DNA from 2 places in the Pseudomonas salmasensis genome. Region 1 is predicted to be linked to the other one. Evidence: predicted binding sites of a transcription regulator. Region 1 holds the regulator's gene; the other holds the start of a gene.

Region 1 (5,387 bases):
CTTTCTCGACAAGCCTGTTGCGCAGGTTGACGAAGGCCTTATCGACTATTACGCCACCAATGCCTACAGCATTCAGTACCTGCCCGACGGCAAGGTGCAGTATGAGATGACATCGGACAAGGTCGAGCACTTGAAGGCTTCCGAAGTCAGCCTGCTGACCAATCCGGACCTGAACCTGTATCGCGGCACCGAATTTCCCTGGCACGTCACCAGCAAGCGTGGCGAGGTGAACCCGGACGGCACCGAAGTTGAACTGATCGACTCGGTGCGCGTCGCACGTACAGACGCGCAGAACCGCGACACCATCATTACCAGCAGTCGTATGACCGTATTCCCACAGAAGCAATATGCGCAGACCGAGCAAGACGTTAGAATCGACGGCGCTGGCGGTGTATCGACTGGCAAGGGAATGAAAGCGTATTTGAAAGAAAGCAGGATACACCTGCTATCGAACGTAAGAGGACAGTATGAGGCTCGTTAAAACCCTCCCTATTTTGCTCGGTCTGGGCGCAGCACTGGGAAGCGTGAGCGCCTGGGCTCTGCCGAACGATAGCCAGCAACCGATCCATATTTCGGCTGACGATGCACAGCTCGATGACAAGAAAGGTGTTGCTACCTACACCGGTGGCGTAATCATCACCCAGGGCTCGATGAAGATCACCGGCAACACGGTGACCCTGACGCGTACCCCCGCAGGCGACATTGACGTAGTGACGTCGGTGGGCAACCTGGCTTATTTCGAGCAGAAGCAGTCCGCCACCGACACCGGCCCGATGAAGGGTTACGGCAAGACCATCCAGTATCACGCCCAGCAGAATCGTATCGTACTGATCGACCAGGCCAAGGTACTGAGCCCCGACGGCAACTCGACCGAAGGTGAAAAGATCACCTATGACACCGTCAAGCAGATCGCCAACGCCGGTCGCGCCAACGGCTCCAAGGTCACTGCACCGCGCCCGCGCATCGACATGGTTATCCAGCCGAAGAAGAAGGCCGAGTAATGGCAACCCTGAAAGCCCAGCATCTGGCCAAGGCCTATAAAAGCCGCCAGGTGGTACGCGACGTCAGCCTGTCGATCGAGAGCGGCCAGATCGTCGGCCTGCTCGGCCCTAACGGTGCCGGCAAAACCACCTGCTTCTATATGATCGTCGGGCTGGTCCAGGCAGACCAGGGTCGCGTACTGATCGACGACCTGGACGTCAGCCACCAACCCATGCACGGTCGTGCACGGGCAGGTATCGGCTATCTCCCCCAGGAGGCGTCGATCTTCCGCAAACTGTCGGTAGCTGACAACATCATGGCGATCCTCGAGACCCGCAAGGAACTCGATCGCGACGGCCGCCGCCAGGAGCTGGAAAGCCTGCTGCAGGAATTCCACATCAACCACATTCGCGACAACCTCGGCATGAGCTTGTCCGGTGGTGAACGTCGTCGCGTGGAAATCGCCCGCGCCCTGGCGACCGCGCCGAAATTCATCCTGCTGGATGAACCGTTCGCCGGTGTCGACCCGATTTCGGTAGGCGACATCAAGCAGATCATCCATCACCTCAAGGCCAAAGGCATTGGGGTGCTGATCACGGACCACAACGTTCGCGAGACCCTCGATATCTGCGAAACCGCTTATATCGTCAACGATGGCCAGCTGATTGCCGAAGGCGATGCCGAGACTATCCTGGCTAACGAGCTGGTGAAGGAAGTGTACCTGGGTCACGAGTTCCGCCTGTAAACACAGGGGTATCGCGCTTTTCCCTGGAGCGCGCGGGAGTCAATAGAAACCTCGGTTTTTTTATTGTTACCGCGCTCTAGGCAAAGGCCCCGAGATCAGGCATATAATTTGCTTATGTTTGGCGCTCACGCGCCCTGTCGTGGATGGCGCATTGCGCCGGCGAATAAGGTGTTAAGCCCCTGCCATGAAACCATCGCTAGTCCTGAGAATGGGCCAGCAGCTGACGATGACACCGCAGCTGCAACAGGCCATCCGCCTGCTCCAATTGTCGACCCTGGACCTGCAACAGGAAATCCAGGAGGCCCTGGAGTCCAATCCGATGCTCGAACGCCAGGAAGAAGGCGACGACTTCGACAATGCAGATCCGCTGGCCGACAACATCGAGCAAAAACCCAATCCCGACGTGCAGGAACCCTCCTATCAGGAAACCGCCCCGACGGTGGATAACCTGGAGGAAGGCGACTGGAACGAACGCATTCCCAACGAGCTTCCCGTGGACACCGCGTGGGAAGACGTCTACCAGACCAGTGCCAGCAGCCTGCCAAGCAACGATGATGACGAGTGGGACTTCACCACCCGTACGTCGGTGGGCGAGAGCCTGCAGAGCCACTTGTTGTGGCAACTGAACCTGGCGCCGATGTCCGATACCGATCGCCTGATCGCGGTCACCCTGATCGATTGCATCAATAACCAGGGCTACCTGGACGAAACCCTCGACGAGATCCTCGAGGCCTTCGACCCGGAACTGGACATCGAACTGGACGAAATCGAAGCCGTCCTGCACCGCATCCAGCAATTCGAACCCGCCGGCATCGGTGCACGCACCCTCAGCGAGTGCCTGTTGCTGCAACTGCGCCAACTGCCGGCCAAGACGCCATGGCTCACCGAAGCGCAACGCCTGGTCAGTGATTACATCGACCTGTTGGGCAGTCGCGACTACAGCCAACTGATGCGCCGCATGAAGCTCAAGGAAGATGACTTGCGCCAGGTCATCGAGCTGGTGCAAAGCCTCAACCCCCGCCCAGGTTCGCAAATCGAATCCAGCGAAGCCGAATATGTGGTGCCCGACGTCATCGTGCGCAAGGACAACGAACGCTGGCTGGTGGAGCTGAACCAGGAGTCGGTACCGCGCCTGCGGGTCAACCCGCAATATGCAGGCTTTGTGCGCCGCGCTGACACCAGCGCCGACAACACCTTCATGCGCAACCAGTTGCAGGAGGCGCGGTGGTTCATCAAGAGCCTGCAAAGCCGCAACGAAACCCTGATGAAAGTCGCGACCCAGATCGTCGAGCACCAGCGCGGTTTCCTGGAATACGGCGACGAGGCCATGAAGCCTCTGGTGCTGCACGACATCGCCGAAGCCGTCGGTATGCACGAATCGACGATTTCCCGGGTCACCACGCAGAAATTCATGCATACCCCACGGGGTATTTATGAGCTGAAATACTTTTTCTCCAGCCACGTCAGCACCTCCGAAGGCGGCGAATGCTCGTCCACGGCGATCCGCGCGATCATCAAAAAACTGGTTGCCGCGGAAAATCAGAAAAAGCCGTTGAGTGACAGCAAGATCGCTGGTTTACTGGAGGCACAAGGCATTCAGGTCGCCCGTCGAACCGTCGCCAAGTACCGCGAGTCCCTTGGGATCGCGCCTTCCAGCGAGCGTAAGCGGTTGATGTGACGGGCGGGCCACAGCGTTCCAGTGGTGGGTATTCCTGCCCACCGCTTTATGCACTGGCAACGAAGGAGAAGCTGTATGCAAGTCAACATCAGTGGACACCAGCTGGAAGTCACCAAGCCCCTGCGTGAGTACACCGAGAGCAAACTGAACAAGCTTGCGGGGCATTTTGACAAGATCACCAACGTGCAGGTCATCATGGAGGTCGATAAGCTCAAGCAGAAAATCGAGGCCACCCTGCACGTACCGAATGCCAAGCTCGTCGCCAATGCGGAACATGAAGACATGTACGCGGCAATCGACTCGCTCTACGACAAGCTCGACCGCCAACTCATAAAGCATAAGGAAAAGAATCTGCACCTGATGCAAGGTACAGGTCGTTAACTCTCCCCCCATGATCCGACTTGAAACCATCCTGACCCCCGGCCGTTCACTCGTGAACGTGCCGGGCGGCAGCAAGAAAAAAGCCCTCGAACAAATTGCCAACCTGATCGCACGCGAAGTGCCGGATCTAGAGATGCAAGATGTCTTCGAGGCTCTGATTGCCCGTGAAAAACTCGGCTCAACCGGTTTTGGTAACGGCATCGCTATTCCCCACTGCCGCCTCAAAGGTTGCGAGACACCTGTGAGCGCGCTGATGCACCTGGACGCTCCGATTGATTTCGACGCCATCGACGGTGCCCCGGTTGACCTGCTGTTCGTTCTGCTGGTCCCGGAAGCGGCCACCGATGCGCACCTGGAACTGCTCCGGCAGATCGCCAGCATGCTTGACCGCAAGGATGTACGCGACAAACTGCGCAGCGCCTCCAGCAATGAAGCGTTGTACCAAGTTGTCCTGGATGAACAAAACGGGCAGTAATCATGCGTTTGATCATCGTCAGCGGTCGCTCCGGCTCGGGTAAGAGCACCGCCCTCAATGTGCTTGAGGACAACGGCTTCTATTGCATCGATAACCTGCCGGCCGGCCTGCTGCCAGAGCTGGCGGAACGTGCATTGATCCATACCGAATTGGCGCAGCCCCTGGTTGCGGTCTCGATTGACGCCCGCAACCTGCCCAGCCACCTCTCGCGGTTCCCGGAACTGTTGGAAGAAGTGCGTGCCAAGCACATTCATTGCGACGTGCTGTACCTGGATGCCGACGAAGAAACCCTGCTCAAGCGGTTCTCCGAAACTCGTCGACGTCACCCCCTCAGCAGTGCCAACCGCTCTCTGGCCGAAGCCATCGAGGATGAGACCAAACTGCTCGGGCCGATCATTGACCTGGCCGACCTGAAGATCAACACCACCAACCTGAACCTTTATCAGTTGCGCGATGCGATCAAGCTGCGCCTGCTGAACCAGCCTGAGCCGGGGACGGCGTTTTTGGTCGAGTCTTTTGGCTTCAAGCGCGGCATGCCGGTAGACGCCGACCTGGTGTTCGATGTGCGCTGCCTGCCCAACCCTTACTGGAAGCCGGAACTGCGCGATCAGTCGGGGTTGGACCAGCCTGTGGTCGACTACCTGGCCGCGCAACCAGACGTAGAAGAGATGTTCCAGGACATCTCCAGCTACCTGCTCAAATGGTTGCCGCGCTTTGCCGCCAGCAATCGGGCCTATGTCACCATTGCCATTGGCTGCACCGGCGGCCACCACCGCTCGGTCTATTTGACTGAACGGCTGGGCCAGGTGCTGCAACAAACCCTCAAGAACGTCCAGGTTCGCCACCGCGACCTTAGCTGAAAGGAACACCTGCGCGATGCCTGCTCTGGAAATTGAAATCATCAACAAGCTGGGCCTGCACGCCCGGGCGTCGGCTAAATTCGTTGGAGTGGCCGGGCGGTTCCCCTGCCAGATCCGTGCTGGGCGCACGCCGCAAAGCATGGTCGATGGCAAAAGCATCATGGCGATGATGATGTTGGCGGCCGGCAAAGGCACCAAGATCCACCTGAGCACCGAAGGCGAGCAAGAAGACGAAGCAATGGCCGCACTGGTCGAGTTGATCAACAA
Region 2 (5,387 bases), 2.6 Mb from region 1:
CAGGTTCTTCTGACTGACTTTTGCGTCCATATAGGCCGGCGTCATAGTTATTCAGGACAAACCAATGGCTGCCCGCTGGAGCCCCTTCCCACTGCCTGTACATCGCCATGCCTCTCTCCCGATGGTCCGTGGGCGAGATGCGCCCGTGCCCCCGTGCGTGGCGCATTGGGCGTTGGGCGTTCCAGCAGCAAGGCGAGATGAAACAGGCGGTAAACTAGTAATGCGCGCATAAAAAAAAGCCCCTCAATCGAGGGGCTTTTTTGTGTGCAGGTATTTGAGCAGCGGTATCAGGTCATCTGAATGATGGTCTGCATGATGGTGCTTTGGGTGGAGATGGTCTTGGCGTTCGCCTGATAGTTGCTCTGGGCCTTGATCAGGTCCACCAGCTCGTTGGTCAGGTTGACGTTGGAGTTCTCCAGGGAGTTGGCCACGATCGAACCCAGGGTACCGGCCTGCGGGTTGTCATAACCCGGCTGGCCCGAGGCGAAGGTCTCTTTCCAGGTGGTTGCACCGGCTGGCTGCAGACCCTGCTCGTTGTTGAAGCTGGCCAGGGAGATCTGGCCGATGGCCTTGCTCTGCTGGTTGCTGAAGGTGGCGAACAGGACGCCGCTGCCGTCGATCTTCAGGCCGGTGATCTGGCCGGTGGCATAGCCATCGGTGACCGGAGGGTTACGGTAGGTGGCCGAGTTGTATTGGGTAATGTTAGCCATGTTGATGGCGATACCGCCTGGGTTGGCATCCGCACCGTTAGCCTTCCATACGCCGTCAGTCACCTTGCCGGGAACCCAGCCGGCAACGGTCAGGGTCTTGTCGGACACACCGTTGGTGACGACGGTAGTCAGATTGCCAGCGCCATCAAAGGTCAATGTCGACGGCACAGGTGGCGTCGAAGGGGTGCCGGTCGGTGCCGAACCATCAGGGTTGCGACCGTCGATCAGGGTATAGGCATTCCACTTGTTGCCGTCGGTTTTCACCAGGTACTGCACCATCGGGTGTGCGTTACCTTGGGAGTCGTACAAGGTGGTGCTGTACTGGGTGGTGAAAGTTTCGGTCTTGGTTGGATCAAACGGCTTGGCCGTCTGGTCGATCACCGGCTCCGAGGAGTTCAGGTTGCTGCTGGAGTCGACCTTGGTGGACGCTTTCGGCGGCAGGTTAGTCAGGTTCAGTTGCAGGTCGACCAAGCCACCCTTGGTAATCTTGCCATTATCGTCTGCGGCATACCCTTGCAGGCGGGAAGTGCCGGTGTTGTTGGTGATGTAGCCGTCTTTGTCCGCACGGAAAGCACCGCTGCGGGTGTACTCCAGCGAACCGTCGCTGCCCTTCTGTACGAAGAAACCACCACCCTGGATCGCCATGTCGAGGATGCCGCCGCTGCCGTTGACGTCGCCCTGGGTGAACTGCTGGGACACCGCCGCCAGGTTCACGCCGTTGCCGATGCTGTTCTGGCCGGTGCCCAGTTTGGAAGCCGCGTAGATATCGGCGAATTCCGCACGAGATGACTTGAAGCCAGTGGTCGCGACGTTGGCGATGTTGTTGCCGGTCACGTCCAGTTGTTTGTTGGCCGCATAGAGGCCGCTAAGGCCGATATTAAAAGACATGTTTCTCTCCCTCTGCCGTATTTAGCCGGCTCTATGTACCGATAGTCTGAATTTGCGACAGCTTGACGCTGCCCATGCCGCCTGCAAGGTTGAGCAGCATTTCGCCGCCGGTCTTGCTCAGGGTCACGCTGGTGACCGTGGCGGGCAGCGAAGTGGTCAAGGCCACTGCGTCGCCTTTATCGTTCTTGGTGGTGGCGTTAAAGGTGTAGGTGCCCGCTGGGGCGACCTCGCCCTTGTCGTTCTTGCCATCCCAGATAAAGCTCTGGGTACCGGCACTCTGGGCGCCCATGTCAACGGTGCGCACCACATTGCCGTCTTTGTCGGTGATCTTGACGGAGACATTGCCCACCGCCGAGGTTACTGCCACCGAACCGGTCATGCTCTTGCTGGTATCCACCATGGCCTTGTCGGTCTGGATGATGATCGAGCGCCCCACCAGCGACGAAGCCTGCAGCGCCTGCGACGAGCTGAAGTTGCTGGAGATGTTGTTCACCGAGTCGTTCAGGGTGTTGATGCCTTCCAGGCTGCTGAACTGTGCGAGCTGCGCGACGAACGCGCCGTTGTCCTGGGGCGACAGCGGGTTCTGGTTTTTCAGTTGGGTGACGAGCAGTTGCAGGAACGCATCCTTGCCCAGCGACTGGTTGCCCGTCGCCGTCTTGGACGCGTCGCTGACGCTGCTGTTGTTCGTCGCGGTCTTGACCTTGGAATTGAAAAGGTCCTGAACCGCCGTGTTGTTAGACGTATCAACGATGGCCATTATTTGGCGCCCCTTATCACTGACCCAGGGTCAGGACCTTCTGCATCATGGTTTTGGCGGTGTTCATCATTTCCGCGTTGGTCTGGAACGAGCGACTGGCGGAGATCATGTCAGCCATTTCCTCGACCACGTTGACGTTGGGGTAGTAGACGTAACCCTTTTCGTTCGCGGCCGGATGGTTGGGCTCGTAACGGGCCTCCAGGTTGCTCTGGTCTTCGACCACGCCCAACACCTGCACGCCGGAGCCGGCGGCGTCCTGGTTCTGGAACAACGATTCGCTGCCGCCCGCCTGGCCACCCTGGAACATGGTGGCGAACACCGGGTGACGGGCGCGATACGTCTGGTCAATGCTCGAAGAGACGGTCTCGGCGTTGGCGATGTTACTGGCGACGGTGTTCAAACGCGTGGTCTGCGCGCTCATGCCACTGCCGGCAATATTGAAAACACTGGACAGGGACATGGCTTACTCTCCACGCAGGGCTGACATCAGCCCTTTGAATTTGCTGTTGAGCAGGGTGAAGCTGGCCTGGAAGTTCACCGAGTTTTCGGCGTAGTTCGATTGCTCCAGCTGGGCGTCGACGGTGTTCTGGTCGATCGACGGCTGCATCGGCGTGCGATACAGCAGCGACTCGTCACCATTGCCCAGACCCTGCGCTTCGATATGACGGTTGTTGGTCATGTTCAAGGCGAAGGTGCCGTTCTTGGTCTTGTCCTGTTGTGCGGCGAGCACGGCGGAGAAATCCAGGTCCCGAGCCTTGTAGTTCGGGGTGTCGGCGTTGGCAATGTTGTTGGCCAGGACTTCGGCACGCTGGGCGCGGAAGCCCAGGGCTTGTTCGTGGATACCGAGCGCTTTATCGAAGCTGATGCTCATGGCGGAAACCTTTAGGCTGACCTGCTGTTCGTTAGCAGGGTTAAAGCAAGGTGCATGCCAAACTTGCGAAAGCCCGTATATCAAGGGTTTCGAGGGGAGTTGCCGGCGACTCTGCCAGAAAAGCGGCAAGCGATTTCCGCGTAGTGCCAGTAAAGCGGCAATGGGGCTTGCCGCTTTACTCGAGCTTGCCGAGAAAACAAATGTGGGAGCTGGCTTGCCTGCGATGGCGCAGTACCTGCCGACCTATTCATCGACTGACACACCGCCATCGCGGGCAAGCCCGGCTCCCACAGTTCTATTGCCTACACCCAGGCTTACTTGGCCTGGTAGATGATCCCAGGGCTGCATTGCACCATCTGGAAGTGATCCGGCAGCCCATTGAGCGCCTCGGAAGCCCCAAGGAACAGATACCCTCCACGCTTGAGGGTGCCGTGGATGCGCAACAGGATGTCTTTTTTCACTTCAGCCGAGAAATAGATCAGCACGTTGCGGCAGAACACCATGTCGAACTTGCCCAGGCTGGCGTAGCTGTCGAGCAGGTTGAACGAACGGAATTCGACGCGGTTCTTGATCGGCGCCTTGATCGCCCAACGCCCTGCCCCTTTGGGATCGAAGTAGCGTTGCAGGCGTTCCTGGGACAAGCCTCGGCCCAGGGCCAGGCTGTCGTACTCACCGGTCTTGCAGTTGGTGAGCATGGTGCCGGACAAGTCCGTGGCCACAATTTGCGCGCCGGCTTTCAACTGGCCCATGTTGGTTCGCTCGAACTCGTCAATGGACATCGAGATCGAGTACGGCTCCTGCCCCGAGGAACAGGCCGCCGACCAGATACGCAGGCGCTGGCCCGGGCTGGCTTTGATGGCTTCCGGCAACACTTTGTTCTTGAGCACTTCAAAGGGATAGGTATCACGAAACCATAGGGTTTCGTTGGTGGTCATGGCATCGACCACCATTTCCTTGAGCCCGCTGCGCGGCTGCCCCTGGATCCGCTGAACCAACTCACCCAGGGACTTGATGCCCTGCTGCTCCATCAGCTTGTTGAGACGGCTGGATACCAGGTACTGCTTGTTTTCACCGAGCAATATGCCACAGGCTTTTTCCAGGAAGACCCGGAACTGTTCGAAATCCAAATTACCCGTAGACAATGATGCCGCCTCTTAAATCGTGTGACCGCCGGGGGACATCCCCTAGCCGTGATCTGCTGCCTTGATCCGGTCGACTACCCGGGATGCGAGGTCATCAGGACGGAACTTGGCCAGAAAGTCATCCGCACCGACCTTCTTGACCATTGCCTGATTGAATACCCCCGACAACGAAGTATGCAGGATGATGTGCAATTTTTGCATGCGTGGATCGTTACGTATCTCGGCCGTGAGCGTGTAGCCATCCATTTCTGGCATCTCGATGTCAGAGATCATCATCAAGAATTCTTCTTCGGGCTTCTTGCCTTCGTCCGCCAACTTGCGCAGGTAATCCAGGGCTTGGCGCCCGTCATTGAGGGCCACCACCTCCACCCCGACGGTTTGCAGGCAACGTGTGACCTGCTTGCGCGCCACGGAAGAGTCGTCCACGGTCAACACGCGCAGCGAAACCGCCTTGTGTGCCGTTTCGGCATCCACCACGCCAACGGAGATGGTTTCCGAGGTAGGGGCCACTTCGGCGAGGATCTTCTCCACGTCGATAATTTCCACCAACTGGTTATCGACCCGCGTCACCGCCGTCAGGTAGTGATCGCGCCCCGTGCCCTTGGGCGGCGGATGGATCTCTTCCCAGTTCATATTGACGATGCGCTCCACCGAGCGCACCAGGAACCCCTGGGTCTTGGTGTTGTATTCGGTGATGATCACGAAAGGGTTCTGACGGTCTTGCAAACCCGCGGCCCCCGTGGCCATTGCCAGGTCAAGAATCGGAATGGTCGCGCCACGGATGTTGGCCACGCCACACACTACCGGACTGGACTTGGGCATGATCGTCAATTTGGGACATTGCAGCACTTCACGCACTTTAAACACGTTGATGCCATACAACTGATTGCCATCCAGGCGGAAAAGCAACAACTCCAGGCGATTCTGCCCTACCAGCTGTGTGCGCTGGTTTACTGAATCCATTACACCTGCCATGCCCAGACTCCTAAATCCTAGGGGTACGACGCGTACCCAACACT

What was found. The regulator sigma-54, encoded in region 1, starts transcription at its own class of promoters, with help from an activator protein. The targets are predictions, from matches to a motif close to ANTGGCATNNANNTTGCTNT.
Region 2: flgB (flagellar basal body rod protein FlgB) is a predicted target of sigma-54. The motif match lies at 3,269-3,288, and genes of this name have one in related genera.

What each region holds. Positions count from the first base shown of each region.
Region 1 covers NZ_CP077083.1:4,577,634-4,583,020, reverse strand. The annotation lists gene lptC (LPS export ABC transporter periplasmic protein LptC) at 1-481, shown strand, start outside; gene lptA (lipopolysaccharide transport periplasmic protein LptA) at 468-1,001, shown strand; gene lptB (LPS export ABC transporter ATP-binding protein) at 1,001-1,726, shown strand; gene HU731_RS20510 (RNA polymerase factor sigma-54) at 1,911-3,404, shown strand; gene hpf (ribosome hibernation-promoting factor, HPF/YfiA family) at 3,480-3,785, shown strand; gene ptsN (PTS IIA-like nitrogen regulatory protein PtsN) at 3,796-4,260, shown strand; gene rapZ (RNase adapter RapZ) at 4,263-5,120, shown strand; gene HU731_RS20490 (HPr family phosphocarrier protein) at 5,137-5,387, shown strand, end outside.
Region 2 covers NZ_CP077083.1:1,994,981-2,000,367, forward strand. The annotation lists gene HU731_RS08740 (hypothetical protein) at 1-109, opposite strand, end outside; gene flgE (flagellar hook protein FlgE) at 288-1,598, opposite strand; gene flgD (flagellar hook assembly protein FlgD) at 1,630-2,355, opposite strand; gene flgC (flagellar basal body rod protein FlgC) at 2,372-2,815, opposite strand; gene flgB (flagellar basal body rod protein FlgB) at 2,819-3,226, opposite strand; gene cheR (protein-glutamate O-methyltransferase CheR) at 3,541-4,368, opposite strand; gene HU731_RS08770 (chemotaxis protein CheV) at 4,411-5,343, opposite strand.